One region of the Rhodococcus sp. 06-1460-1B genome, then DNA from elsewhere that is predicted to be linked to it. Evidence: predicted binding sites of a transcription regulator. Region 1 holds the regulator's gene; each other region holds the start of a gene.

Region 1 (7,332 bases):
CGATACCGCGGACGCGCTGGCCGATCGCAATCTCCGCAACACCGAGATCGTGCCGCTGTATGCCAGACTCTCTGCCGCCGAACAGCATCGGGTGTTCTCACCGCACTCGGGACGCCGGGTCGTGCTGTCGACGAACGTGGCAGAAACGTCGCTGACGGTACCCGGCATCCGCTACGTCGTGGACCCGGGCACCGCGCGCATCTCGCGATACTCGTTGCGCACCAAGGTGCAGCGGCTGCCCATCGAACCGATTTCACAGGCGTCTGCGCGCCAGCGGGCGGGTCGCTGCGGACGCGTCGCCGACGGGATCTGTATCCGGTTGTACTCGGCGGAAGACTTCGAGTCTCGTCCGCAGTTCACCGAGCCGGAGATTCTGCGCACCAATCTGGCCTCGGTCATTCTGCAGATGACCGCGCTCGGATTGGGCAAGATCGACGCGTTTCCCTTCGTCGAGCCGCCGGATCCACGCAGCATCCGCGACGGTATCGGCTTGCTGGAAGAACTCGGAGCACTGAAGCCGGCCACGAAGGACGGCACTGCCGAGCTCACCCCGATCGGCCGCGAACTGTCCGCCCTTCCTGTCGATCCACGAATGGCACGAATGTTGGTCGAGGCCAACGGCAACGGATCGCTTCGTGACGCGCTGGTGGTGGTGGCGGCGTTGTCGATTCAGGACGTGCGGGAGCGTCCCGCCGAGCACCAACAGGCTGCAGACGAGAAGCATGCCCGTTTCGCCGTCGAGAATTCGGACTTCCTGGCGTACGTGCAGCTGTGGAAGTACCTGCGGCAGCAGCGAGACGAGCTGTCTTCCAATCAGTTCCGACGCATGTGCCGCACCGAGTTCCTGCACTACCTGCGGATCCGCGAATGGCAGGACCTGCACGGACAACTCCGCCAGATCACTCGCGGCCTCGGATGGACGGTGCCCGACGCAGAGTCGAGCGAGAACGCACTGCATCAGTCCCTGCTGTCGGGCCTGCTCTCGCACGTCGGCCTCAGAGAGGGCGACAAGCGTGATTTTCTGGGTGCCCGCGGAGCACATTTCGCGATCTTCCCCGGGTCAGGTCTGTTCAAGAAGCCACCGCGCTGGGTCATGGCTGCAGAACTGGTCGAGACCGGACGATTGTGGGGCCGGATGGCCGCCCGCATCGAACCGGAATGGGCCGAACGGTTGGCACCGCATCTGGTGAAGCGCACGTATTCCGAACCACACTGGTCGATCAAACGGGAATCGGCGCTGGCCTACGAACGGGTGACGTTGTACGGCATTCCGTTGGTGACGCAGCGCCCGGTCAACTATCACCGCATCGATCCCGAGGCGTCTCGCGAGCTCTTCATCAGGCATGCACTGGTTCAGGGCGAATGGAAGACCCAGCACGGGTTCTTTCACAAGAACAGGGCTCTGCTCGACGACGTCGGCGAGCTCGAACATCGTGCTCGCCGACGGGACATCGTCGTCGACGACGACGCACTGTTCGATTTCTACGACGCTCGCATCGCCCCGGAAGCCGTGTCTGCGCGACACTTCGACACCTGGTGGAAGAAGGCCCGCCGGCAAGATCCGTCCCTGCTCGACTTCACTACGGACACCGTCGTCAACTCGGACGCCGCGTCGGTACTGACGGGTGCGTATCCGGACGCGTGGCGACAGGGTGACATTCAATTCCCACTGACGTATCAATTCGAGCCCGGCACGGCCGCTGATGGCGTCACCGCGCGGATTCCCATCGCACTGCTCGCTCAGGTACAGCCGGTCGGCTTCGACTGGCTGGTGCCCGGGATGCGCGCCGAGCTCGTCACCGCCTTGATCAAGACTCTACCGAAGGCATTGCGACGCAACGTGGTTCCGGCTCCGGACTTCGCTGCGGCAGCGTTGGCAGTGATGAAACCGCGGGCCGAAACACTCGTGACGGCTCTGGCCCGAGAACTCTCACGGGCCGCACAGTGCCACATCACCGCGAAGGACTTCGACACTGCGGCGCTACCCGATCACCTGCGAATGACGTTCGCCGCGGTCGACCCGTCCGGGACCGTGCTCGGCAGCAACAAGGATCTGACTGCGCTGCGCGCCGGTCTGGCCGGTGAGGTCGGCCGACAGGTCGCACGTGCGGTCGGCGACGCGGAGCGCGCCCCGACGCTGGCGTGGACCTCGGGCACGTTGGGCCGCTTGGAACCCACGGTCACCCGAGACGTGGGCGGGCAGAAGGTCACCGGGTACCCGGCGTTGGTACCCGAGGGTTCGGGCGTGGCGGTGCGAGTGCTCAGTACCCCCGCCCAGCAACGAGCAGCCATGCGCGCGGGCACCCGCACTCTGCTGCTCGCTACGGCACCGAAGGGAACGAAGGCGCTGTTGGCCGGGCTGCCGACCGCCGAACGTCTTGCGCTCGGCCAGAACCCGTACGGCGGCGTCGATGCGCTGCTCGAGGAATGCCGTGCGCTCGCTGTGGAAGAAGCGATGGACGCGCACGGCGGACCGGTTCGCGATCCGGCCGAGTTCGACAAGCTCAGGGCACTGGTGGACGCGGAGGTTCCGCGGCGTACTGCTGCTGTTCTCGCACTGGTTCGACCGGTCCTGACGGCCGCGTTGGCTCTGTCGGCCCAGTTGCAGACCGCATCGGGTGAGCCGGCCGACGATGTCCGAGAACAGCTCGACGGCTTGATCTTTCGCGGTTTCGTCACCGAATTCGGTTCTCGACGGTTGGCAGATCTGCCACGCTATCTCGCTGCGGCGACGAAGCGGCTGTCCACTCTGCCGAGCAGCGCGGGCCGCGACGCTGCGGCGATGGACGTTCTCGACCGGGTGTACGGCTCGTACGGGCGGCTGTTGGATTCGGTTCCGGAGAGCAGGAAGAACAGCCCGGGTGTGCAGGAGCTGTTCTGGATGATCGAGGAGCTGCGGGTGGGGCTGTTCGCGCAGGGAATTCGTACCGCGTATCCGGTATCGGAGAAGCGCATCGAGAAGGCGATCGCCGATCAGTCTCGCTGATCGGCCCGCGGTTCACTCGACGTCGGCGGACTCTCGATGTTTGCGGAGTTCGTGAATTTCCTTCTCGAAGTCCTCTGCCGAACTGAACGAGCGGTAGACCGATGCGAAACGGAGGTAGGCCACTTCGTCGAGATCGCGTAGCGGTCCGAGAATGGCCAGGCCCACTTCGTTGCTGGGAATCTCGGCCGAACCGGCCGCGCGAATATTGTCTTCGACTTGCTGAGCCAGCAGGTTCAGCGCGTCGTTGTCGACGTCTCTGCCCTGGCAGGCGCGACGAACTCCTTTGACGACCTTCTCCCGACTGAACGGCTCGGTCACACCACTGCGTTTCACGACGGCGAGCACGGCAGCCTCCACGGTGGTGAAGCGTCGACCGCACTCGGGGCAGGACCGGCGTCGCCGTATTGCCTGACCCTCGTCCATTTCACGCGAATCCACCACGCGTGAGTCGGGGTGCCTGCAGAACGGGCAATGCATGAGGGAGCCTCCGTCGTAGCCGATACTCCGACGACGAACGTGCGCGTCGGGGCAGTCTTCGAGGATACTCAGCCACGCTGGGCACCATGGTGCCGGTGGTCATCTGCTGGGTGCGTACTCGACGAGCGCTCCGTCGTGAACCATGACCGCGCCGGCGGGCTGAGTGGACGCGTCGGGTGTGGTCGCGCTCAGATTCGCGATGCCGATCAGACCGCCGGCCACGACGACCACAGCCAACATCCACAGAACGAGAGAGCGTGGGCGCACGGTCTGGCTCGCGAAATGGGCCGAGGTGTCGTCGAAGTCTCGATCCGCCATCTCACGATCGGTGACGTCGGTCCAGGACTCGTCCACGACAGGCAAGCACGGGCCGTTCTGCGTCCGACGCGCGTGGTTCTGCAACACGGGCCGCGAGCGCCGACGACGCTCGACGACACCGGATCGCGAACGCATACCGGCAGTGGTGGGACGATCGGTGGTGATGGTCATCGGAACCTCGTCTTCGCTCGTTGGATCGATTGTTCGATCAGGCGTTCGATGGACGCTTGTTCGAAGTTCTATCACGCGCCTCCGACAAAGTCTGTAGAAAACGCGACACGAGTCGAACAGATGTTTGATTCAACAGCTGATACACGCTAGATTCGTGTCAGAAACCACACGCCATACGAGTCGACATCATCAACTCCAGTCCGCGTGGATCGATACCGCGTAGACCGAATCCAGCCGCATCAGCAGGAGGCCGACAGCATGAAGGACGAGACCTCGACGAGGTCCATCACCGGTTCCAGTACGACGGGTTCCACGAAAGCTGGTTCCACGCGAGCCGGATCCTCGACGGTCGGCAAGGCTGCAGCCGGAAAGCCGGCTGCCGAGCCGACCCCGAAGGCCATGGAGGTGGGCACCGACATCAGTGCAGGGCTCACCGAGCGCCAACGGAAGGTGTTGGAGGTCATCCGGGCCTCGGTCACCGAGCGCGGATACCCACCCAGCATTCGAGAGATCGGCGATGCCGTGGGCCTGACGTCGACGTCGTCCGTCGCACATCAGCTTCGCACCCTCGAACGCAAGGGGTTCCTGCGGCGCGACGCCAACCGCCCTCGCGCTGTGGACGTCCGCGGACTGGACGAGGTGCAGGCCGACCAGGCCGCGGCGGCGGTGGACGGTTCGGCAGCGTCCGACGAGCAGGATCGGTTGCCGACGCCGACGTTCGTGCCGGTTCTCGGACGGATCGCCGCGGGTGGACCGATTCTGGCGGAGGAAGCCGTCGAGGACGTGTTCCCACTCCCCCGCGAGTTGGTCGGTCAGGGATCGTTGTTCTTGCTCAAGGTCGTCGGCGAGTCCATGATCGACGCGGCGATCTGTGACGGCGACTGGGTGGTGGTGCGTCAACAGTCCGTGGCCGACAACGGCGACATCGTCGCGGCGATGATCGAGGGTGAGGCCACGGTCAAGACGTTCAAGCGTTCCAAGGGTGAGGTATGGCTCATGCCGCACAACCCACTGTTCGAGCCGATCCCGGGCAACAATGCCGCCATTCTCGGCAAGGTCGTCACCGTGATGCGCAAGCTCTGAACTCTGTTCGGACACAACGAAGAAGGGCCGCAGCACAGATGCTGCGGCCCTTCTCTTCGGTCCTGAACGATGGAAAGAATCAGAGATTCAGTCCGCGACCGATGATCTCCTTCATGATCTCCGTGGTGCCGCCGTAGATGGTCTGTACCCGAGAATCCATGTACGCCTTGGCAATCGGGTACTCCTTCATGTAGCCGTACCCACCGTGCAGCTGAAGGCACCGGTCGATGAGCTTGACCTGGTTCTCGGTGGTCCACCACTTGGCCATGGCAGCTTCCTGCACGGTCAACTTGCCGTCGTTGAGCAGTTCGATGAATTTGTCGACCATGATGCGGGTGGCGGTGGTTTCGGTAGCGAGTTCCGCCAACACGAATCGCGTGTTCTGGAACTTTCCGATCGACTTACCGAATGCCTTGCGGTCACGGCAGTACTGAATGGTCATCTCCAGTGCCGATTCCATGGCCGCAGCGGCGACGACGGCAATCGAGAGCCGCTCCTGAGGCAAGTTCTGCATCAGGTAGATGAAGCCCATACCTTCTTCGCCGAGCAGGTTGGCGGCAGGAACCCGAACGTCGGTGAAGCTGAGTTCCGCAGTGTCCTGGGCCTTCATGCCGATCTTGTCGAGGTTGCGACCACGCTCGAATCCGGGCATGTCGCGCTCTACGACCAACAGGCTGAAGCCCTGGGCACCTTTCTCGGGGTCGGTGCACGCTACGACGATGATCAGATCGGCATTGATGCCGTTGGTGATGAACGTCTTCGAGCCGTTCAGTACCCAGTCGTCGCCGTCCCGAACGGCCTTGGTCTTGATGCCCTGCAGGTCGCTACCGGTACCCGGCTCGGTCATGGCGATCGCGGTGATCAGCTCACCGGAGCAGAATCCGGGCAGCCACCGCTGCTTCTGCTCGTCGTTGGCCAACTCGATGAAGTACGGCGCGACGACGTCGTTGTGCAGGGTGAAGCCGATGCCGCTGTAGCCGCCGCGGGTGGTTTCCTCGGTGACGATGGCGTTGTAGCGGAAGTCCTTGACGCCGCCGCCGCCGAACTCCTCCGGTGCGGCAGTCCCGAGGAAGCCCTGCTTGCCGGCCTCTACCCAGACGCCGCGGTCGACGATGTTCTGCTCTTCCCACTTCGCGTGATTGGGGGCTACGTGCTGTTCGAGAAACTTCCGGTACGACTCCCGGAACAGCTCGTGCTCGGGCTCGAAAAGTGTGCGTTCCACGCGGGTCTCCTTGTTCGGTGCGCACCGTCGTCGACCGCGAGAAAGGGGTGTCACAGCGCGGTCGTCGGTGCGACTGACGTCACGGTTCAACAGTACGTTCGCGGTGCACCGAGGGTCGATGACCAAAACGCGCGCGATCCGTGACCGCCCCTGCTAGCGTCGTCGAGTCGTTCTCCCTCGGGCCAACGCCGAGACGATCGGGTATCCCACGAGGATGCCCAGCGATCCCCACGCGATACCACCGAGTTCGACCGATCCGACGGAGAGCGTCAGGTCGCCGATTCCGGCGACGAGTGCGGCGGCGACGACGGTGAGGTTCACGGGATCGGTGAAATCCACCTTGGCATCGGTCCAGATTCGAACGCCGAGCAGTCCGATGAGTCCGTAGAGCACGAGTGTCGCTCCACCGATGACACCGTCCGGGACGGTGAAGATCAGCGCACCGAACTTGGGCGAGAACGCCAACACGATCGCGGTGATCGCGGCAACCCAGTAGGCGGCGGTCGAGTACACGCGGGTGGCGGCCATGACGCCGATGTTCTCCGCGTACGTGGTGGTTCCCGATCCACCGGCGGCCCCGGCGAGGGTGGTCGCCAACCCATCGGCGATCAGAGCGTCACCGGCGACATCGTCGAGGTTCTTTCCGGTCATCGCCGCGACGGCTTTGACGTGTCCGACGTTCTCGGCGACGAGGACGATCACCACCGGCAGCGCCACCAGAATCACCGACAGCTGGAAGGACGGGCCACGGAACTCGGGTAACCCGATCCAGCTCGCGGCGCTCAGAGCATCGAGTCGTGGTTGCGCGATACCGCCGGTGACGGCAGCGAATACCCAGCCCACGACGACACCGAGCAGGATTCCGAGCCGACCCACCAGACCGGGACCGACGGCCGTCGCGAGGAGAATCGCCACCAGGGTGACGGCCGCGACGAGCGGTTGCGCCTCGAACGAGGTCGTCGCGGCAGGGGCCAGATTGAGTCCGATCAATACGACCACCGCACCGGTGACGACTGGCGGCATCGCTGCGTCGAGCACTCGCGCTCCGGCGAACTTCACGACGAAGCCGATCGCA
Region 2 (7,332 bases), on a different contig from region 1:
GTCGACGACCGGTCGATGCGTGCGCAGTATCTGGACCGGATGGACATCGAGCGCGAACGCGGCATCACCATCAAGGCGCAGAACGTGCGTCTGCCCTGGGTCGTCGACGGCGAAGAATTCGTTCTGCACCTCATCGACACACCCGGCCACGTCGACTTCACGTACGAGGTGTCCCGCGCGCTCGAAGCGTGTGAAGGTGCTGTCTTGCTCGTCGACGCTGCTCAAGGCATCGAGGCGCAGACGCTGGCGAACCTCTACCTGGCTCTCGACAAAGAGCTCACCATCATCCCCGTGCTCAACAAGATCGACCTGCCTGCTGCCGACCCGGATCGTTACGCCGCCGAAATCGCGCACATCATCGGATGCGAGGCCGACGACGTGCTGCGGGTGTCCGGCAAGACCGGAGTAGGCGTCGAGGAACTGCTCAACGAGGTCGTCAAGCTGGTGCCGGCTCCGGTCGGCAACCCGGACGGGCCTGCCCGCGCGATGATCTTCGACTCGGTCTACGACACCTACCGAGGCGTCGTCACCTACGTCCGAGTGGTCGACGGCGCACTCAACCCTCGTGAGAAGGTCACGATGATGTCGACCGGCTCGACGCACGAGTTGCTCGAAGTCGGCATCGTGTCGCCGGACCCGAAGGCCACGAAGGGCCTGGGCGTCGGCGAGGTGGGGTACCTGATCACCGGCGTCAAGGACGTCCGTCAGTCCAAGGTCGGCGATACCGTCACCACGTTCCGCAAGGGTGCTACCGAGCCGCTGACCGGTTACCGCGAGCCACGGCCGATGGTCTACTCGGGCCTTTACCCACTCGACGGCTCCGACTACCCGGACCTGCGCGACGCCCTCGAAAAGCTTCAGCTCAACGACGCGGCCCTGACCTACGAGCCGGAGACCTCCGTGGCTCTCGGATTCGGCTTCCGCTGCGGCTTCCTGGGGTTGCTGCACATGGAGATCACCCGCGAGCGGCTCGAGCGTGAATTCAACCTCGACTTGATCTCGACCTCGCCGAACGTCGTCTACCGCGTCGAGATGGAAGACGGTGCCGAGCACATCGTCACCAACCCGTCGTACTGGCCCGAGGGCAAGGCGCGGGAAGTGTTCGAGCCCATGGTCAAGTGCACCATCATTTCGCCGAGCGAGTTCATCGGCTCGATCATGGAGCTGTGTCAGGGGCGACGAGGCGAGCTCGGCGGTATGGACTACCTGTCGGAGACTCGTGTCGAACTGCGCTACACGATTCCGATGGCCGAGATCATCTTCGACTTCTTCGACATCCTGAAGTCACGTACTCGTGGATACGCCAGCCTCGACTACGAGGAGATCGGCGAGCAGAGCGGAGCGCTGGTGAAGGTCGACATCCTGCTGCAGGGCGAGGCCGTCGACGCCTTCAGCGCGATCGTCCACAAGGACGCCGCTGCGGCCTACGGCAACAAGATGACGACCAAGCTCAAGGAACTGATTCCGCGGCAGCAGTTCGAGGTGCCGATTCAGGCTGCTATCGGATCTCGCATCATCGCCCGCGAGAACATCCGCGCCATCCGTAAGGACGTGCTTGCCAAGTGCTACGGCGGCGACATCAGCCGTAAGCGCAAGCTGCTCGAGAAGCAGAAGGAAGGCAAGAAGCGAATGAAGACCATCGGACGGGTCGAAGTTCCGCAGGAAGCTTTCGTGGCGGCACTGTCCTCGGAGTCCTCGTCGGACAAGCCGAAGAAGTAGGGACGGGACTTCCGCTCTCTGAAATCGTTGTAACGCAACCTTTCCGGCCCCGCACCGTGTTCTCGGTGCGGGGCTGGTGTGTTTGTGTAGGGCTGGTGCGTGTTTGCGCGGGCTTATGCGATGTGGGGGCCGGCTCGGGCGTGGGATTGTCTCGGTTGTCGGTTGGGGTCGACGGTGGCCGGGGGTACGAACCAGGGGTGGTTGTCGGCGGCGATGAACACTTCCCAGTCGGAGTGATGGATGAGGCGGTGGTGGAATCCGCAGAGGAGGACGAGGTTGTCCATATCGGTGGGACCACCGTCTGCCCAGTGCCAGATGTGGTGACCTTCGGTCCAGGCGGCGGGTTTGCCGCAGCCTGGGAACGCGCAGCCGTGATCGCGGGCCGTCAAGGCTCGTTTCTGTTTGGCGGTGACGGTACGGGCGGTGCGGGCGAGGTTGAGTGGGTTGCCGTTCTCGTCCATGACGATGGCGGTGAGAAGGCAATCGCATGCCAGTTGGCGAGAGGTGTTGCGGGAGAGCGGGCCCATCCACGGCAGCCAGCCGACCGACGTGCCGTCACCGAACAGGTCCCGATACGCGCTCCGGTTCGCGGTCGGGCGATCTGGTTCGCCCTGGGGATCGGACTCGTCCCGGCGATCGGACTCGTCCGTGTCGGGGTGGATCGGGTTTCCGGTGTCGATGTCAACCGGGTCGGCTGGATCGGCTGGATCGGTGTTGTCGGGTTCTGCTGCGGCGCGGGTGGTTTCGTCGTCGGTGACGTCGCTGTTGTTCTGGTTGTTCTGGCTTTGGAGGTCCTGTAGCCGGATGTGCAGGTTGACGTGTGGTTTTTCGCCGCCTTCGGTGGGGCGATTCGAGGTGGCGAGGTAGCGGTCGAGGATGTGTCCGAAGGCGTCGGCTCGTCTCTTGGCGGGGCTGCGGTCGTCTTGGGTGCCGTCGGCTGCGGGGTGGGGTTCGGTCAACGGGGAAAGTGCGGTGAGCAGCTTTTCTCCGGTGATCGCGTCGAAATCCATCTTCGCCACGAGACGTCCGTTGAGGGTTATCGAGGCGAAGAGTTCGTTGCGGTCGGTGTCCTCGGCGGGCGGCTTCTTACCGCCGAAGGTGTCCTGCAACTTGGTGATGGCTGCGCGGATGCTGTCGGTGCGTGCCCCGGGCCCGGTGGCGGCGGCGATCAGAGCTTTACGTGCGGCATCGCGCCCCTCTTGAGGGAGGTTCTTCGGGGGTGTTTCGGCGAAGGTGAGGATCAGGGCGGCGTGGTCGACGGTCATCACGCCGGTGTTGACGGCGTCGGCGATGTCGGGGAAGTTCTTCATGCCGCGGGCGAGGGCGACGATCTTGGTGGCTTTGGACGGCGAGAGCAGGGTGGTGGAGCTCAGCCAGCCTGCGGGTCCGGGGAACCCGAGCTTCTCTCGGCTCACGCGGGTGTCGATGTCGGCGACGAGGGCGATGCGCCGGGCTTCGAGTAATTGGATGTCATGAGAGACCGCGGCAGCGTCGGCGAGGAGTTCGCTCTCGCTCAGTTGCCAGATCTCCGTGGTCATGAGAAGAAGTGTATCGAACGGGTGTTCGATGCGCAATGATGGTGGCATCGAAAACTATTGCTGTGCACAAGGATTCGGGAATTGGAAGGTGTCGGTGGTCCGTGATATCGCTCGGAGAGTACATTTCGAATCTGTGACGACGCCGATCCTGAAGAAATTGCGTGTTCCCGTTGTCGGTGCGCCCATGGCGGGCGGTCCGAGTACTCCCGAGCTCGCCCGGGCTGTGTCCGAGGCCGGCGGACTCGGAATGATCGCCGGCGCGTTGCTGACGCCGGATGCCTTTGCCGCGCAAGTAGATTCGATGCGAGGTCTGGTGTTCGGGGTCAATCTTTTCCTACCCGAGGAGCCGTCGGCCGCGGATGTCGACTCCTACGCCCAGCATCTGGCCTCGTGGTTCGAGCGATTCGACGCCGAACCCGGCGTGCTGAAACGCCGCGATGATTACTACCCGGAGAAATTCGCCTGGCTGCTTGCCCATCCGGTGCCGGTGGTGTCGAGTACTTTCGCCACCTTCGATGCCGACGAGGTTGCCCAGCTGCACTCGGTGGGAACCGAAGTGTGGGCAACGGTGGCAACCGCCTCCGACGCGTCCATCGCCACCGCGAACGGTGTGGACGCGCTGGTGGTGCAGGGTCCCGAGGCGGGCGGACACCGAGGCACGTTCGACGGATCGGCCCCGGAAGAGCCGTTGACGGAGTTACTGGTCGCCGTACGTGAAATTTCGGATTTGCCCCGAATCGCGGCCGGCGGGCTCATGGACGGCAACGACATTGCGCCGCTGCTGGATTCGGGTGCCGCGCATGCAGCCCAGCTGGGTACCGCGTTTCTGAACACTCCCGAGGCAGGAACGAAGCCCGTGCACCGCGAGCAGCTGGCCAGTGCGTCGGGTACCGCCGTGACGAAGGCGTTTTCGGGCCGTCCTGCGCGGGGCTTGGTGAACGAGTTCATGCGCGAGAACTCCGACGCCGCCCCGCTGGCGTATCCCGATCTGCACTATCTGACCGCGCCGATGCGCGCGAAGGCCGCAGCTGCGGGTGACCCGTCGGGACTGTCGATGTGGGCCGGAACCGGCTATCGCCGCGCTCAGGCGAAACCGGCGGCCGAGCTGGTCGCCGAATGGGCGAGGCAACTCGGCCGCTGAACCGGACAGCTCAGGGGTTGGCGTGGGCGGGCTGGAAGTGTCCCGATGCCTGCGCTTCCTCTGCTCGGATGACGTGCACCACAGCGTTGATCAACGCCAAGTGCGTGAATGCTTGCGGAAAGTTGCCGAGGTGACGGCCGGTGCGATGGTCGATCTCTTCGGCGTAGAGCTTGAGCGGGCTCGCGTAGGCAAGCAGGCGTTCGCACAGGTGCTTGGCGCGCGGGAGTTCGTCGATCTCGACCAGAGCGGACACGAGCCAGAACGAGCAGATCGTGAACGTGCCTTCCTCGCCGGACAAACCGTCGTCGGTGGTGTCGGTTCGATAGCGCAGAACCAAGCCGTCCTCGGTCAACTCGTCGGCGATGGCGAGCACTGTTGCACGAATGCGTTCGTCGTCGGCCGGCAGAAATCGCAGGAGCGGTGCGAGTAGCAACGACGCGTCCAGAGAGGGATCTCCGTACCGCTGCGTCAGCACGCCGCGCGAGTCCACGCCGTTGTCGAGGATGTCGGCCTTGATCTCGTCGGCGATTTCGTTCCACTTGGTCGAGTAGTCCTTCTCGCCGTGGATATCGGCGAGCTTCGCACCGCGATCGAGCGCAACCCAACACATCAGCTTCGAGGACGTGAAGTGCTGGGGCTCACCGCGGACCTCCCAGATGCCACGGTCGGGTTTGCGCCAGTTCGCGATCGCTTCCTCGACCTGCCGTTTGAGTAGAGGCCACAGGAACTCCGGGACGTGTTCACGCGACTTGACGTGTAAGTACACCGAGTCGAGCATGGTGCCCCAGATGTCGTGCTGCTCTTGGTCGTAGGCACCGTTGCCGATACGTACCGGTCGGGCACCGTCGTACCCGGACAAGTGCGGTAGCTCGGCCTCGTCGAGGGTCTTCTCACCGCCGATGCCGTACATCACCTGAAGCGGGTTGACCTCCCCGTCTGCACTGGTGGCTACATCGGACATGAAGGCGAAGAAGTCGTTGGCCTCACGGTCGAGCCCGAGCGTGTACAGACCCCACAGAGCGAATGTCGAGTCGCGGACCCAGGTGTAGCGATAGTCCCAATTGCGTTCCCCACCAGGTGTTTCGGGTAGCGACGTGGTCGACGCGGCGAGCAGTGCTCCCGTGGGTGCGTAGGTCAGTCCTTTGAGGGTCAGAGCGCTGCGCTGGAGGTAGCCGCGCCACGGATGATCGGGGAACCGGCCGATCGTGATCCACTGCCGCCAGCATTCGGAGGTCTGCCACATCTTGCTGGCCGCTTCCTCGAACGTCTGCGGTGCGGGAAGATCGGACCACGACAGCGCGACGAAGATGTTGTCGCCCTCCGTCATTCGGGTTCGCGCGCGTGCTTCGGGGCCCTCGATGCCGATCCGAAGATTGGTGGTCAATTTCAGGGTGGGCTGGTCGCCGTCGGCGCTCGCCTCGCAGGTCGCGGTGGTCTCCTCGTACACCTTGCCGGTGTACTCCCATGTCGCGGGTGCCCGATGGTAGTCGAAGGCGGGCTCGCAGCTCATCTCCAATTCGACTGTGCCGCTGACACATTTGATGGTCCGAAGCAAGATGTGCTCGGCATCCCAGTCGCTCGGTGCGCGCTTGTGAGTTCGAGAACGCTGATCGGTGTTGTGCCAGGGGCCCATCACCAACGCGTCACGCACGATGAGCCACCCGGTCTCGGTCTGCCAGGTCGTCTCCACGATGAGGCCGCCGGGCAGGTATCGACGAGCGGCGGGTACCGACTGTCCGTACGGCCCGACGCGGAAGTGGCCCGCGCTTCGATCGAGGACGGCACCGAAAATACTGGGGGAGTCCGGCCGCGGTACACACATCCATTCGACGGAGCCGTTTCGGGCGATGAGGCACGTCGTCTCGCAGTCCGAGAGAAATGCGTAGTCGTCGATGGGCGGAAACGCGCTGCGGTAGGAGACCAACGTGGACACCGGCGCATCGGTGCTGCCCAACGCACCTTGGACTTCCGTTCCGCCCAGGCCTGGATGTCCTGAGCCCATGGCCGGCTCCTCGGCGACCGGGGGCACGGGCGAAACCTCATCGAATGCCGTCATGGCGTAATCATCGACCGATCCGTGGCAGCCGTCCACTGAGAGGCCGTACTCGGCGTGGCGCGGCTCAGGGGGAGCCCTGGTTTAAGCTGCGAGGATGGAATCGTTCGCGCGGTGGTGGGACGGCGTCGAGCTGTGGGTGACGGGCCTTCCGTTCGTTCCACAGTCGGTGGTCGTCCTCGCAGTGCTCGTTCCTGTTGCGTTCGTCTCGGCTCGGGTGTTCGATCGCGTGCTGGCAGTGATCCTGCGCGTGTTGGGCCGTGACGCCAGCGCAGCACGCGAGGCCGAGCTCTCGGCCTCGACGTCTACGACGAAGGATGGACTGTAATGCCGCGGTCTCGGGTGACATGGGCTCTGATCGCGCTGCTGGCGTTGGTCGTCATCGCGTGGTTGATCACGCGCTGACACGCGCCCGTCGTGCACATGCACGACTCCTCTGATTAGAGTCGGTCCGGAACCTCTGCTAGATTCCTGACCGTGTCTTCTGCCGCCGAGTACTGCGTCCGCCACCAGTTGGCGTTGATTGCTGTCGGCATGCTGGCAGTCGCCGATATCGACTGTTGTTGATTCTTTCCTTCGCGAATCGGTTTCGTCGATCCACTGTCGCCGCGTAGCGCAGTGTGTCCGCACGACGGGCCGGAGTCCGTGCCGCCAGTTCGCTGCTTCGTCGGCCGGGTCCTGACTGCTACGGCGCTCAGCGCGAAACTCCTTGCGTGTCTTGTGTTCTTTCCTCGTCGTCACACCACCATGAAAGGCCTTTCGCAATGAGGCACAGATCTCGTTATCTGCTCACCACGTTCGCAGCTGTGGGAACTCTTCTTCTCACCGCCTGCGGCGGCGGTTCGAGCGACGTGGTCGGAGGCGCACCGGACACTGCCAGT
Region 3 (7,332 bases), on a different contig from region 1:
GCTGTGGCCCGAGAACACCACCCCGACATCGGTGGTGATCCCGCCCGGTACATGGCAGAGCTCGCGGAAGTCGACCGCCGGTTCGCCGTACTTCCGTCGACTCCGATCAACACTGCCAGCGCACCGACAGCGTTCCGTTCGTCCTCGGTACCGACGCCACTGCGCACACTGCCGAAACGCATCGCCCGGCTCCGCAAACGCGTCACTCGACGCAACTACTTCGACATCTGAACCCTCGACATCCGAACACTCTGACTGGAGATCAAGACCATGACCACTGCAACCATCGGTTTGTTCGTGGGACTTCTGCTGGCCATCGCCGCAGCAGCCGGCGGCTTCACCGGCTTCCTCATCGCCATCGTCCTCGGCGGACTCGGTTTCTTCGTCGGCCGCTACATCGACGGTGAACTGGATCTGAACTCGATCATGCGTGGTCGCGGTCGTGACTGACACAGCAGCAGCCCCCACGACCCCCGGGACACCGGCAGCAACCCCGGGGTCACTCGCGGACCCCGGCGATCGCGGTTCCCTGGAGATCAAGCACAAGGCAGTCGAACGCCTGGCCGTTCTGGCGGCCCGCGGCACCGACTCCGTCACCGACCGCCAGCCCGGACTGCACCTCCTCGGTGGGCGTGATCTGCCGAAGGCCGATGTGACGATCACCGGCGAGCGCGTGCGAGCGAAGGTCTCCGTCGGAGTCACCTGGCCCTCGCCGTTGGCGAAAGTGGCTGCGAACGTTCGCGCCGCCGTGGCCAGAGACCTGTCCGAACTCGGTATCTACACCGTCGACCGAGTCGACGTGACGGTCGAATGCATACCGGCCGAGCCCACCAGCGAAGAAGGGAGAGTGCAGTGACAGAGCAAGCAAGCAAGAAGCCGGTGGCCAACCCCACCGCAGCTGTTCCGGCCGTCCTGTTCGCTCTCGTTCTCATCGCCGCAGGAGTCGTACTCGGCCGCGAGGCGCTGCTGAAGCTGGGCGCTCTCGACGGCTCCGAGTGGGTCGGCCCGGCCGCGTCGAACCTCGACGGGCTCACCGCTCAGCAGTGGATGCTGCCCGCAGGTATCGCCGCCGTCGTCATCGGATTCGTTCTCGTGTTCGTGGCAATTCGCCCACGTCGTCGCACCCACCGTGCTCTCACCGAGCAGGGCGTCTGGCTTCGTAAGGGCGACGTCGCTGCCGTCGCGCGATCTGCCGCCCTGGACAGTGTCGGCGTCGACACCGCGTCCGCCAAGGCGGGCAACAAGAAGGTCACCGTCGCCGTATCCACCGTGGCCGGTACCGACACCTCGGCTCTCAAATCCGCGGTCGTGACGTCCGTGGACGACGCCCTCCGCCCACTCGCGTCGGCACCCAAGGTGCGCACCCGAGTGCGAACGACAGGACAGGCCTCATGAAAGGACAGCAGCTGTGAAACGTGCAACCGCATCGCTCGACCGCACCGGCACAGCCGTCGTCGGGCTGGCTCTGATCGCTCTCGGCGGCGGAGCCATCGCGTGGGAACGCGGCGAGCTTCCCGGCCGCGAGCGGCTGGACGCCGCGTTCGTCGACACCGCCGTCGACGCCGGTTGGTGGCCCTGGGCTCTCGGCGTAGCCGCTGTCGTGCTGATCCTGCTGGGTCTGTGGTGGTTGCTCGCGCACCTGCCGCGCCGATCGGTCGGGACCGTGGCCTTCGGATCCACGTCGGCCGAGGTCACGAACGTGGACGGAGAGCAGGTCGACGGCAGGCTCAGCGTCGACCTCGGCACCGCCGCCCGTAGTGCAGCCAAGTCGCTGGCAGGTCACGATGGAATCGTCTCGGCCTCCGGTCGCTCTGTCTCGGACAGGGGACAGCGCGTGGTCGAGATCGTCGCGACGCTCGACCCAGCCGTAACGACCCTCGAGCAGGTCTCCGACGCCGCAGCACGGACCCGTGACGACATCGTGACCTCACTCGACGGAACTCCAGCCAAGGTGCGAATTCTGTTGCAGTGCGGCAAGTCTCGCAAGCAGTCGGCGCGCGTCAGCTGACTCCGGCGAACTCGATCTCCCCGATCAGACCGTGGTGGTCCGATCCCGGGAGGTCGATTCTTTCCAGTGATCGGGCGTGCCCGGAATTGGTGAGAATGTGGTCGATGCCGACGACGGCCGGAGTGCCTTTGTCCGTGGGATAGGTCGGTATCAGCCCCATCCCCAATTGTGCTGCAGCGTCGGAATATCCGGCATCGAGTAGATTCCTGAACTTCTTGTGCGAATACGTGGTGTTGAAATCACCGCTGACGATGACGGGACCGCTCGCAGACACCGCCTCGAGATCGCTACGGAGCGTGTCCAACTCGGCGGTCCAGATATCGGCCGGGGTGACGTATGCGGGGCCGGGATGGACGGCCAGCAGCGTCACTGGCTCCGATCCGGGAACGTCGACGGAGGTGGCCAGGTTCACCGGCCCGTAGCCGGCGAGTTCGCGGTTGTCGGACAGCGGTGTGCGACTGTAGATTCCGGCACCTCCGCCACCCGTCGGCAACGCTCGCAGGTAGCTGTACGGAAAGAGTTGCTCCATGCCGGCATCCCGTAGCCCGAGCACCGACGCATCGGTCAGCTCTTGGATCGTCACGACGTCGACGGCGTTGTCGCGTGCCGATCCGACGACCACCGACGGATCGGCGCTGCCCACCATCAGGTTGGCCTGCATCACCCGCAGCCGGACGGCATCGCCGCTCGCCTCGTCCTGGGATGCCGCGTCGGCCACGTACAGAGGTGCGTACGCCACTGCGGCTGCTGCCAACACGACCGCGGACACCGCCGCCAGAATCCATTGCCTACCGATCAGCGCGACGACGGCACCGACCACGACGGCGACGAGCATCAGGGGAACGAACGATGCCAGCGCGATCAGAACGTTGATGCGGGTGTCGGTGTAGTACGCCCCCATCGCGACGAGTCCGGTGACGATGCCCAGCGTCGCGATCGTTCCGGTGAGAATCCGTACCCAGGTTCGCTGCATCGCACCGAGAGTAGCTACGCCCTGACGCCGACGGTCAATGCTCGGACGGTTGTCCAGGTCAGAGACATCAAGCCCCGTACAGCCGCGAACGAGAACGCCGTCGACCACACCGTTCTGGTCGCCGGTTCGGCAACAGGAAGGCCGGCAAAGCGATCGGCCAGCCAGTCGAGGGTCAGGGGCGCACTGAGCGGATGCAGCGACAGGTGCTCGCTCAGCCGATCTCGCAGGTAGGTCACGTGTGCGCCGGCTTCGAGATACCGATCGACCTGGCCGTCGACGTCGTCGACGGCAATGATCTGGTCGTGCACGGCCTGCACGACCAGCAGCGGCACCGACGGCGCAGTGCGACCGGGCTGGATGTCCTGGAACACCTGCACGATCTCGGGTAGGGCGAGCAGGTCGGCAAGCGGAATGTCGATGTAGTTGTCGAGATCGTGCCGAGCCAGCCGCCTGACGGCGCGAACCGTCGTCATCGATTCGACGGAATCGAGAATGCGCATTCCGTCCTCGCTGACGTACTGACGCACCACGCGATCGAGATCGGGGTAGGTGCGTCGCAGTCCCGCGACAACAAGCGTCGGCAGAGCCGCGTGCAGCGTCGCGTTGAGCCTGGTGAACGCAGAACCCGGATCGCCGACGGGGGAGCCGAGGGCGGCACCGACGAGCTCGAGCTCCGGTGCGTATTCGGGGGCCATCTCCGCGGCCCACGACGTCGCGAGCCCGCCGCCCGAATATCCCCACAATGCGACGGGTGTGCTCTCGTGCAGTTCCAACGACTCGAACGACAGCGCCGCGCGGATCGCGTCGAGTGTGCAGAATCCTGGTTCCTGCGGCGACCCCCAATGTCCGTCCGGTCCCTCGTGGTCGGGGATCGAGATGGTCCATCCGCGGCGCAGGGCATGCAGAACCAGCAGAAACTCGAACTGGGGAACTGCGCCGAGGGCCTTCGAGCCGCGTCGAAGCGCGTAGGACGGAAAACACGAGGACGCGACGCCGTCGATGGCGCACTGGTACGAGAGCAACACCGGTTCGCCATTCTGCGGTCGCAGCACCGTCGTCACACTGGCCTGCGGTATACCGCCCAGATCGGCGGTTCGGTAGAGCAGCTGCCATGCGTCGACTCGCTGTCGCACGTGGCCGAACATCGCGACCTCGACCGGCCTCACCTTGAGAATCGTCCCCGGTAGAGCCGTTTCGTAGCCCTCGGGCGCGGCGTAGAACGGGTCGTTCTCCGGCCTGGTCGCATCCTCACAGCTCGGCCATTGTTCCACCGGCCAGGACTGTTCGTCCGCCATCGATCTGTCGACGCTCATATCCCACCGCTTCTTGTCCGAGTCTCTTCGTCACACTAACTTGCCCTGAACGGCCCCTTTTCATGCAGCCTGCTGCCAGTTGGTGATCAGAACGTCGGTCGCGTAGCTCAGGTCGAGGCCTTCCCCGCCCCAGTTCGGGACAATGGCGTCGGGTTCGATGTGCTGATATTGCCGCCGGAGGACCTCCGCGTCTCCGGACAGCGCCGGCGCATGAACCATCTTTGCTCCCGATGGGTGCCGGAACGTGAATCGTTGGTTGCCGAGGGATTCGATGAGGAAGTAGCCGTCGTGCAGTGCTCGATGGTGTTCGCCGCACAGGAGAACCAGGTTGTCGAGCGACGTCGCACCTCCCCGCGAGCGGTAGGTGACGTGGTGAGCATGCAGAAACCGGGTGCGCCCGCACCCGGGCACCGAGCAGCATCGATCGCGAATGATCAACTGACGCAACTGGGTTCGACTCGGAGCTTTGGCCGTGGTACTCCACCGCACAGTTTTTCCCAGCCGGCCGTGACCGACGACTCGCATGACCGACGAACACAACACCTGGGCGAGAGTTTCGTCGTCCAGACCAGGTCCGTCGTCGAAATGAGCATGATCGCACCCTGCTTCGCTGCTGTCTCCGAGGTGTACCAACACTTCCGCGGCAGGTGAGACGACCGGCGAATCGATGGCGTCACACACCATCTCCGCCATTGCGACGAGCGCAGGGGCGGGGTTCGGCGGTGCCGGGGCCGACCGGTCACCCTCGGATTCCACCTCCGTGCGAGTGCGCTCGTACTCGGCCCTGGTCACGGCGGCCAGAAATCGCTTGCCGTCCTCGGGCCGAAAGCGCGCCGTCACCACGAGCGAGCCGTCCTCGTCGTCCCAGCGCCACCGTCCCACACACGGATCGAGGTCGACACCGTTGCCCCTGGTCGGCCTCATCGCCTTCTTCAGACCACGGCAGAGACGTTCGATGTGCGCGGCGGGTGCATCGAGCGCCTTCTGCAACAGTGACGCTTCGTTGTCGGCAGTAGCGACACGGGTCATCGCGCGCACCTTCGAGTACGACACCGTGCCGCTCAGGTACGCAGAGGTGATCAGGGGCAGCTCTCGCATCGCCTTGGCCACCCGTACCTGCTCACGGGCAGTGTGCAGATCGACTCCCGCGCGCCAGGACAACCAGTGCGCACAGGACCTCGTCTCCCACGCGGCCCACCCACGTCGAGCATCGAACTCACCGACCAGGATCAGATACTGCGCAGATGCAGCCGCGATCTGGCCCGCCAGCGCGCATATCTCCGTCTCGATGTCTGCAATCTCGACCATGAATGCCCCCACTCGTCGAATGTATGTTCGACGAACAGTACGACGAGGCACCGACAAGAACGGCGAGAAACCGACGCACCCGTCCCCGCGGGGACGTCGTCGGGGTTGCTTTCTCGCCCACGGGCCCGATACTGAGCAGCAGATGCTGGATCCGACGGAAAGTGGGTGTGGCCATGAGCGGTTCGGAACAGGAAGGGGAACTCGCCTCCACACATCCGGGACGGGTCGGGCAGCGAATGCCATACATGGCCGACGCACCCAACCCGCTCGCGCGCTTTCGCAGTCCGCTGCGCAGCACGTGGTTGACGTCGGTGTTCGGCGCGGTGCTGCTCGTTGCGCTGCCGATCGTGATTCTGACGGGCCTACTGTCCTACAGCGCGTACGGGCCGCAGTTCGGCCAGGCCAAACCAGGTGCCGTCGGGTGGTTGCGCTTACCGTTCTTCGACTGGCCGACGAACCCAGCCTGGCTGTACCAGCTGACGCAGGGCGTGCACGTCGGGCTGGGCCTGATCATCGTCCCGCTCGTCATCGCCAAGCTCTGGTCGGTGATGCCCAAGCTCGTCGAACTGCCGCCGGTGCGGTCGCCGGCACATGCACTCGAACGACTGTCGCTGCTGGCACTCGTCGGAGGCCTGCTGTTCGAGATCGTGACCGGCGTGCTGAACATCCAATACGACTACGTGTTCGGCTTCGACTTCTACGCCGCTCACTACTTCGGTGCCTGGGTGTTCATCGCCGGATTCCTGGTGCACCTCGGCCTCAAGGTGCCGCTGATGTGGCGGACCCTTCGATCGGAATCGTTGATGGACGTCTTGCGCGCCCGCAACGAAGCGCCGAGCCGGCCACACCAGACCATGAGCCGACGCGGTGCGATCGGATTGGTCGCCGCCGGAATGGGTTTCGTGGCCGTGTTGACGGTGGGGCAGACCGTCGGCGGCGTCCTACGCAAGGCAGCAATTCTCCTTCCGCGGGGACGGTCGTACGGCGACGGGCCCAACGACTTTCAGATCAATCGCACTGCCGAGGCGGCCGGGGTCACCGAAGAACAGACGGGCGCAGACTGGACACTGTCCGTCGAAAGTACTTCGGAGAACATGGAACCGGTGGTTCTCTCCCGCGGCAGGCTGCTGTCGATGACTCAGCACACCGCCGAACTTCCCATCGCCTGTGTCGAAGGATGGTCGACCACGCAGAGTTGGACGGGCGTTCCGTTGGCCGAACTCGCAGCATTGGCAGGTGTACCCGCACCCAGGTCCGCGGAAGTCATCTCGATAGAACAGGGTGGCCCATTCGGTCGTGCTGTGCTGCAGGGTATTCAAGCGCTCCATCCCGATTCACTGTTGGCATTGAAAGTCAACGGCGTCGATATCTCGCTCGATCACGGCTACCCGGCACGTGTCATCGTTCCCGCGCTTCCCGGTGTGCACAACACCAAGTGGGTGGCGCGCATCGTGTTCCGTTCGTGACTTTGCAAAACCGCCCGGATGGTCGAGAATCTTTCATCGGTGGCCCGCGGGGCTGCCGACGAAGGAATGCTCCTTCGCCTGGACGAGTCCAAAAGGTCATGCCACGATGCACGCACTATCTCGAGGCCTTCTCGCCGCGGGTGCAGCCCTCACGCTGATGCTCGCCGCGGGCTGTTCGTCGTCCGACGCCGGCACCGCCGTTGCCGCAGACACCACCGCCTCCAGCAGCTCCGCAGCCCCCACTACCACCGACAACGTGTCCGG
Region 4 (7,332 bases), on a different contig from region 1:
GGGTGTGTGAGTACAGAACAGGGCTGCGGAGGCCGCCAAGGCATTCCGACGTCGTTGCCGGTGCTGGGTCTCGTCGTAGTCGGTCGGCTCAGGCGGTATCGGGGCTGGCTTCGAATGCGATTCTGCTGCAACCGAACCCGAACCCTGGCCCGGCCCCGCGCCGGGATGCGGTCCTGGGTCCGGGAGCGACGGTGGCGGAACCGAAGGTGGCGGTATCGACGGTACTGGCGCTGCTGTGTTCGTTGCGGTGCCAGTGCCAGTGCCAGTGCCAGTCCGCGTTACTCGCGTATCCGCTTCCGCGTTGGTTTGTGTCGCGTCGGGCTCTGTCGCGTCAGGCTCTGTCGCGTCAGGCTCTGCCGCATCGGGCTCTGCCGGCTCGGGCTCTGTCGCACTCGGCTCGGCTGTTGTTTCTGCCGAGCGTTGTTCCCATTCCCCGGTTTCCGGGTTCTGCACTGCCAGTCCGAGTGTCTCGGCGAGGGTCACCGCCTCGGTGAGCAGGATCTGCCAGTGACTGTTGCGCGCCAACTCCCGCGCGAGGTCGGGATCGATGGATCCGTGCCCGGCCAGGTACGCCGGATTCGCGAGCAGTCCGATCAGCGTCGCGATATCGACAGTGACCATCGTCAACGGCACCCGACGGTCCGGCAGCTCTGCATCTTTCTTCGGGCAGTCCTCACGTTGACACAGGCATTCCAGCCGGGGTTCTCCGTGCATCCGCGCCATGAAGGCGTCACACAGCCGATCTTGTTTGCCGCGTGGGTCTTTCGGGCAGAGCGTGTCGGCCATTTCCTCCAGGAGCTGCCATGCGGCCGCCGCTTCGGGGGCGGTCAATTCTGCTCGGATCCGGGCCAATTCCCCAGCCGGGGCGTAGGAAACATTGCGGAACTTTTTCGCGAACTCCCGCAACGCTGCTGCTTCCTCCGGCGCGACCCGCAGAAGAATGTCCCAGATCTCCTTCTCCAAAGGCCCCGGTGACGACCGTCGGGCCGCCTCGACGATCTCGTCCTCGACCGACCTCACGATGTCGTCCGAGAGGTTGTCGAGGATCCGGCACACCACCCTCACTCGCGGAAGATCGATCTCCCCAGCCTCGAATGCCTTCTTCACCAGCGGCAGTCGAGTGTGCAGGGCGACCCCGACCGAGACATACGCCTCGGCGACCGTCGCCGAACACCCCAACGCCACCGCCATCTCGGTGCGCCCATACCGGCTGTAGTGCTTGTGCTTGGTGTCGAGAGTGATCCAGCTCCGATGGACGTCGTAGCACGCGGAAATCTTGCGAGCCGCCAGCCGATTCTCTTCCCGCGCAGCAGCGGTCAACGCATCCAACGACACCGTCGGTATCGCCATCTCTTCACCCCCCAGTGAATCGAAACAAGAACGCATGTTCGAACTGAAAGAAGAGTATCCCGACCCACCGACAAGAACGCCGGACCCGTCGAACCCCAGGTCGTCGGACCGACGCGGCGATGATCGCGTACCCGAGCCACATCCCCCGAATACTCGACAACGCCTATCCTCGGTACGTGCCCACCCTCTGCACTTCATCGACGAGTACCACGTGACCGGTTCGGCAGTGGCGTGGCTCGAGAAGTTCCAGATCCCGCTGTATCTACTGGCGTTGGCCGTCGGAGTTGTTGTCGGGTTGGCGGCACCGGCATCGGCTCCCGCATTCGAGATCGCCATCAATCCGGTGCTGATCGTCTTGCTCTACGCAACGTTCCTCGCAGTTCCGTTCTCCGCCATCGGCGATTCGCTACGCGACCGGAATTTCTTGCTGAGCGTCGTGGTGCTCAATTTCGTACTCGTCCCGATCGTCGTGTTCGCACTGACCCGGTTCGTTGCGAGTAACGAAGCGGTGCTCGTCGGGATACTTCTCGTGCTGTTGGCTCCGTGCATCGACTACGTCATCGTCTTCAGCGGATTGGCCGGGGCGGCATCGGAACGACTTCTCGCCGCTGCTCCATTACTGATGCTGCTGCAGATCGCGTTCTTGCCGCTCTACCTCTGGTTGTTCGTCGGACCCGACCTGGTGAAGATCATCGACGTCGCACCGTTCGTCGAGGCGTTCGTCCTACTGATCGCGCTGCCACTGACATTGGCTGCGGCAACGCAGTGGTTGGCACGACGCACACGCCTCGGCACTCGCATAATGGACGCCATGGCAGCGGCAATGGTGCCGATCATGATGGCGACCCTCGCAGTCGTCGTCGCATCTCAGGTCGACGCAGTCCGCAGCGAGGCATCTCAGCTGATCGCAGCAGTGCCGATCTTCGTGGCGTTTCTGGTCGTCATGGCCGTCGTGGGACTCGCGACGGCTCGGGTCACCCGCCAGGACGTGCCCGCGACCCGGGCTTTGATCTTCTCCGGGGCGACCCGGAACTCGCTGGTGGTGCTGCCTCTCGCGCTCGCGCTGCCGCCGGCTCTTTCCCTCGCCGCAGTGGTCGTGGTGACGCAGACGTTGGTGGAGCTGATCGGCATGATCGCGTACGTCAGAATTGTTCCTCGCCTCGCACGGGCGACTTAGACTCCGTACATGACCGAACCCACGCCATCCGACCTGACCGCACTACGTGCACGGGCTGCGGGCGGTGACCAGGACGCGATCGACGAATTGGTGGAGCAGGGCACCGTCGACGACCTGCGTTCACTTGCCGCAGCCGGCAACAGCGACGCCGTCGACATGCTCGTCGAACGCGCCGGAGAGCGCGAGGACCGCGACGAACTGCAGCGACTGGCAGCCGGCGGAAGTCAGGATGCCGCAGACATTCTCGAAGGACTGGACGGCTAGATCGGATCGGGACGGGTGCCCACCTGCAGGGTGAGCCGATGCGCGGCGTCGAGCAGCATCTTTCCCAACTCCCGACGTCTGTCCTCTCGAAACCTCGTTTCCACACCGGTCAGACTCAATGCCCATGCCGGCCTACGGCCGCGGTCGAACACCGCTGCGCCCAGTCCCCAGCTGCCTTCCACGAGCAATGCCGGGTTGACGGCGTAGCCCGAGGACCGCGTCAGCTCGATCCGGTGCCGAATCGCCGACTCCGAATGATCGGGTCCCCACTCGGGCACCAGATCGACGCCGTCCAGGTACTCGTCGACCTCGCGGTCCGGGAGATGGGCGAGAACGGCCAAGCCTGCGGAGGCCACCCCCAGCGGTAATCGGATGCCCTCGTACAGCACATGCGACCGTAGCGGGAAGCTGCCCTCCACCCGAAGCAGACACACTGTCTCGCCACCTCGACGCGCGGACAGGAACGCGCTCTCGCCGCTCCGCATTGCCAAGTCCTGCACGATATCTCGGGCCTGATCGGTGACGTCGTAGCGCAATGCGGCCATGGAGCCGAGGAGATAGATTTCCGGTCCCAGTGCCCACCGTCCGGTTCCCGTATCGCGGTCGACGAATCCCTCGTCGGCCAGTTCCGTCAACAGCCGATGAGCCGTCGGGCGCGCAACTCCAGCGGACCTCGCCAACTCGGTGGTCGAGGTACCGGTCGCCTCCGCCGCACTGGCGGCACGCAGCAGAGCACACACTTTGGCGATGACGCCTGCGTTGGCATCGAGCACAGTCACCGCACCACTGTACGTCCACTGAGTGAACGCTGATGCACTTCATGTTCGACATTCGAGCAGAATTTCCTAAAACAGCCGCGATGCGCGCTGGTCGAGTTCACTGGACCCATCGTTTGCTCAACGAACACATCAGGAGTTCACGTGACAGGAAAGACCTACGACTCCGCAGCCGACGCGGTGGCGGACATCGGTAGAGGAGCGACCATCGCGGTCGGCGGCTTCGGCCTGTGCGGCATCGCCGATGCCCTCATCGAGGCCATCGCCGACACCGACGCGGACGAATTGGAGGTGTTCTCCAACAACTGCGGCGTCGACGGCTACGGATTGGGAATTCTGTTGGCAGCCGGACGTATTCGCCGCGTCACTGCGTCGTACGTCGGCGAGAACAAGGAGTTCGCCCGGCAGTACCTCGCCGGCGAACTCGAAGTGGAACTGACACCGCAGGGCACGCTCGCCGAGCGTCTCCGCGCCGGCGGCACCGGCATTCCCGCCTTCTTCACCCCCGCCGGGGTCGGCAGCCCCATCGCCGACGGCGGAATGCCGTGGCGCTACAACGTCGACGGTTCCGTCTCGATCGAGTCACCGCCCAAGGAAACACGGGTGTTCGGCAACAAACGCTACGTGCTCGAGGAGGCGATCAACGCCGACTTCGCTCTCGTGCACGCCGAAATCGGCGACACCGCGGGAAATCTCGTGTTCGACAAGACAGCGATGAACTTCAATCCGCTGGCAGCGATGGCCGGCAGGATCACGATCGCTCAGGTGGAGAAGCTCGTCGAGCCGGGCGAAATCGACCCGGCCCAGGTGCATCTTCCCGGAGTGTTCGTCCAACGTGTCGTACATACCGGTCCACAGGACAAGCGCATCGAAAAGCGCACCGTCAGTTCAGGAGTTCGAGCATGACCGCAGGATGGACCCGAGACCGGATGGCCGAGCGTGCGGCGGCCGAGATGGTCGACGGCGAATACGTCAACCTCGGCATCGGCTTGCCGACGCTGATCCCGGGCTACCTCACCGACAAGGTGAACGTCACTCTGCATTCGGAGAACGGCATTCTCGGCACCGGCCCCTACCCCACCGAGGACGAGGTCGACGCCAACCTCATCAATGCCGGAAAGGAGACCGTCACCGTCAATCCCGGTGCGTCGTACTTCGATTCGTCGCTGAGCTTCGGCATGATCCGAGGCGGCCACATCGACACAGCCGTTCTCGGCGGCATGCAGGTCTCCCGAAACGGCGACCTCGCCAACTGGATGGTCCCCGGCAAGATGGTCAAGGGCATGGGCGGCGCGATGGACCTGGTGCACGGGGCTCGACGCGTCATCGTGGTCATGGAACACACAGACCGCGACGGCAATCCGAAGATCCTCGACGCGTGCACCCTGCCGCTGACCGGCCAGGGCGTCGTCGACCGCATCATCACCAACCTGGCCGTCATCGACGTCGTCGGCGACGGCACGCTGAAGCTGGTGGAACTGGCACCGGGCGTGACCACCGAACAGGTCATCGCCGCCACCGGATCAACCCTGAAGCACTGAAGCACCGACAGCCGTTCGAACAGCACCGTGGGCCCGAACGTCCGAAGACGTTCGGGCCCACAGTGTTACGTTCTAGTCCGGAATCATGTCGAACGTGTCCGGATTCGGACCGTTCCGGCCTTCCTCGCCCTTGTCGAGTGCGGTGATCGCATCGACGTCGGCCGAGCTCAGCTCGAAGTCGAAGATGTCGAAGTTGGCCTTCACTCGCTCCGGTGTCACCGACTTCGGGAAGATGATGTTGCCACGCTGAATGTGCCAGCGCAGCACTACCTGTGCAACGGATTTGCCTGCGGCGTCGGCGATTCGCTTCAGTTCCGCGTCGTCGAGAACGTTGCCCTGAGCGATCGGCGACCACGCCTCGGTGGGGATGGCATGTTCGCGGCCGTAGGCCCACACGTCGTGGTTGACGAAGTACGGGTGCACCTCGATCTGGTTCACCGCGGGAACCGTCTCGGTCTCTTCGGCGAGACGATCGAGGTGAGCGGGCTGGAAGTTCGAGACGCCGATGTTGCGGGCCCGGCCGTCTGCCGCGAACTCCTCCAACGTCTTCCACGTGGAGACGAAGTCGCCGTCGTACCGGGTGGGCAGCGGCCAGTGGATGAGGAAGAGATCGACGTAGTCGGTCCCGAGGTCGCTGAGCGTCTTGTCGAACGCCGAGCGCGCGTCGTCGGGCCGGTGGAAACCGTTGTTGAGCTTGCTGGTGACGAACACCGATTCGCGGTCGATGCCGGAGTTGCGAATGCCCTCGCCGACCTGCTTCTCGTTGCCGTACATCTGCGCGGTGTCGATGTGTCGGTAGCCGATCTCGAGCGCCGTTTCGACGGCCTTCGCGGTCTCGTCGGCGTCGATCTGAAAGACGCCGAAACCGAGCTGGGGAATCTGCTTGCCGTTTCTGAGCGTGACGTTGGGTACCTGAGTCATATCGCCGGGGTGCCCGCCCACTGTGGCCTTCAAACCGGGTGGAACAATGCCATCGTGATAGTGCAGCGCATCCGGCGCGTCGTTGACGGAGTTGCCGAGAAATTCGGTCGGTCCACCTCTGCTCTGACAGCTCCCGAGCGCAGTTTCGATCCGGGGCACCCGTGGTTCCTGACCGCGCCCGAGCGAGGCAACGACGACACCCGAATCTCGGCCTGGACCGAGGGCAATCGCGTCGAGAACCTCGTGCACGGCAAGACGTACTTCGCGGCACTCGCACGGGCCCTCGAGCAGACCGAGCGCGACGATCTGGTGCTCTTCACCGATTGGCGCGGGGACCCGGAGCAGCTGCTCACCGACGACGGCGTGACCGTCGAGGATGCCCTGGCCGCCGTCGCGCACCGCGGTGGCGTCGTCAAGGGGATGGTGTGGCGCTCCCACATGGAGACCCTCGGTTTCACCGGTCCGAAGAACCGCAAGCTCGCGCTGCGGCTGGAGGAGGCGGGCGGCGAGGTCATTCTGGACCAGCGCGTGCTGGTCACCGGGAGCCACCATCAGAAGTTCGTGGTCGTGCGGTACGGCAGGAAAGATCTGCCCGACGTCGCTTTCGTGGGCGGTATCGATCTGGCCCGTGCTCGACGCGACGACGCCGATCACTTCGGCGATCCCGTCTCGCGCCCCTTCCCGCCCGAGTACGGCGAGATTCCGGCGTGGCACGACGTGCAGGTGCAGATCGAGGGGCCCGCAGTCCGGGATGTGGAGGACGTCTTCCGCGAACGGTGGGAAGATCCCGCGGCGCTCTCGCGTCTACCGTGGCATGCCATTCCCGATTTCCTGCGCGGAGTCACGCGTGAACCGTCGGAGTTGCCACCCGCTGCCGCCGCCCCGGAGCCCCAGGGCACGTGCTCGGTTCAGCTGCTGCGTACCTACCCGCGTCGACGCCCCGCCTACCCGTTCGCGACGAGAGGCGAGCGCAGCGCGGCCCGTGCGTACGCCAAAGCCCTGGACCGTGCCACCGAGCTGATCTACATCGAGGATCAATATCTGTGGTCCGTCGACGTCGCGCGCGTGTTCGCCGCGGCACTGCGCCGCAAGCCGAACCTGCGGCTGGTGGTGGTGGTCCCCAAGCACCTCGACGACGACAGTAACTTGACCATTCCCTCTGCGCTGCTGGGACACTCGGCGGCGCTCGGGGTCATCCGCGCAGCCGGCGGTGACCGCGTACTGGTACTCGACATCGAAAACGACCGTGGCATACCGGTATACGTGCACTCGAAGGTCTGCATCATCGACGACGTGTGGGCGG

Evidence for each region. The regulator LexA, encoded in region 1, represses DNA repair genes until DNA is damaged. The targets are predictions, from matches to a motif close to CGAACANNTGTTCG.
Region 2: the regulator LexA is predicted to act here: its motif matches at 3,272-3,285, upstream of CH268_RS13530 (HNH endonuclease signature motif containing protein).
Region 3: the regulator LexA is predicted to act here: its motif matches at 5,619-5,632, upstream of CH268_RS02445 (HNH endonuclease signature motif containing protein).
Region 4: the regulator LexA is predicted to act here: its motif matches at 1,378-1,391, upstream of CH268_RS15190 (HNH endonuclease signature motif containing protein).

The regions. Positions count from the first base shown of each region.
Region 1 covers NZ_NOYS01000018.1:13,052-20,383, forward strand. Annotated here, with positions in the region: gene hrpA (ATP-dependent RNA helicase HrpA) at 1-2,986, shown strand, start outside; gene nrdR (transcriptional regulator NrdR) at 2,999-3,463, opposite strand; gene CH268_RS06100 (hypothetical protein) at 3,563-3,952, opposite strand; gene lexA (transcriptional repressor LexA) at 4,352-5,035, shown strand; gene CH268_RS06110 (acyl-CoA dehydrogenase family protein) at 5,115-6,257, opposite strand; gene CH268_RS06115 (uracil-xanthine permease family protein) at 6,411-7,332, opposite strand, start outside.
Region 2 covers NZ_NOYS01000025.1:65,795-73,126, reverse strand. Annotated here, with positions in the region: gene lepA (translation elongation factor 4) at 1-1,719, shown strand, start outside; gene CH268_RS13530 (HNH endonuclease signature motif containing protein) at 1,833-3,257, opposite strand; gene CH268_RS13525 (NAD(P)H-dependent flavin oxidoreductase) at 3,391-4,398, shown strand; gene CH268_RS13520 (glycoside hydrolase family 15 protein) at 4,409-6,454, opposite strand; gene CH268_RS13515 (hypothetical protein) at 6,549-6,779, shown strand; gene CH268_RS28445 (Ms4533A family Cys-rich leader peptide) at 6,929-7,018, shown strand; gene CH268_RS13510 (sulfate ABC transporter substrate-binding protein) at 7,216-7,332, shown strand, end outside.
Region 3 covers NZ_NOYS01000006.1:126,623-133,954, forward strand. Annotated here, with positions in the region: gene CH268_RS02410 (hypothetical protein) at 1-231, shown strand, start outside; gene CH268_RS02415 (hypothetical protein) at 271-450, shown strand; gene CH268_RS02420 (Asp23/Gls24 family envelope stress response protein) at 443-856, shown strand; gene CH268_RS02425 (DUF6286 domain-containing protein) at 853-1,395, shown strand; gene CH268_RS02430 (hypothetical protein) at 1,409-2,008, shown strand; gene CH268_RS02435 (endonuclease/exonuclease/phosphatase family protein) at 2,001-2,981, opposite strand; gene CH268_RS02440 (lipase family protein) at 2,996-4,294, opposite strand; gene CH268_RS02445 (HNH endonuclease signature motif containing protein) at 4,355-5,602, opposite strand; gene CH268_RS02450 (molybdopterin-dependent oxidoreductase) at 5,839-7,068, shown strand; gene lppU (LppU family putative lipoprotein) at 7,175-7,332, shown strand, end outside.
Region 4 covers NZ_NOYS01000026.1:146,656-153,987, reverse strand. Annotated here, with positions in the region: gene CH268_RS15190 (HNH endonuclease signature motif containing protein) at 1-1,350, opposite strand, end outside; gene CH268_RS15185 (arsenic resistance protein) at 1,562-2,527, shown strand; gene CH268_RS15180 (hypothetical protein) at 2,537-2,791, shown strand; gene CH268_RS15175 (IclR family transcriptional regulator) at 2,788-3,570, opposite strand; gene CH268_RS15170 (CoA transferase subunit A) at 3,712-4,473, shown strand; gene CH268_RS15165 (3-oxoacid CoA-transferase subunit B) at 4,470-5,108, shown strand; gene CH268_RS15160 (aldo/keto reductase) at 5,181-6,029, opposite strand; gene CH268_RS15155 (phospholipase D family protein) at 6,084-7,332, shown strand, end outside.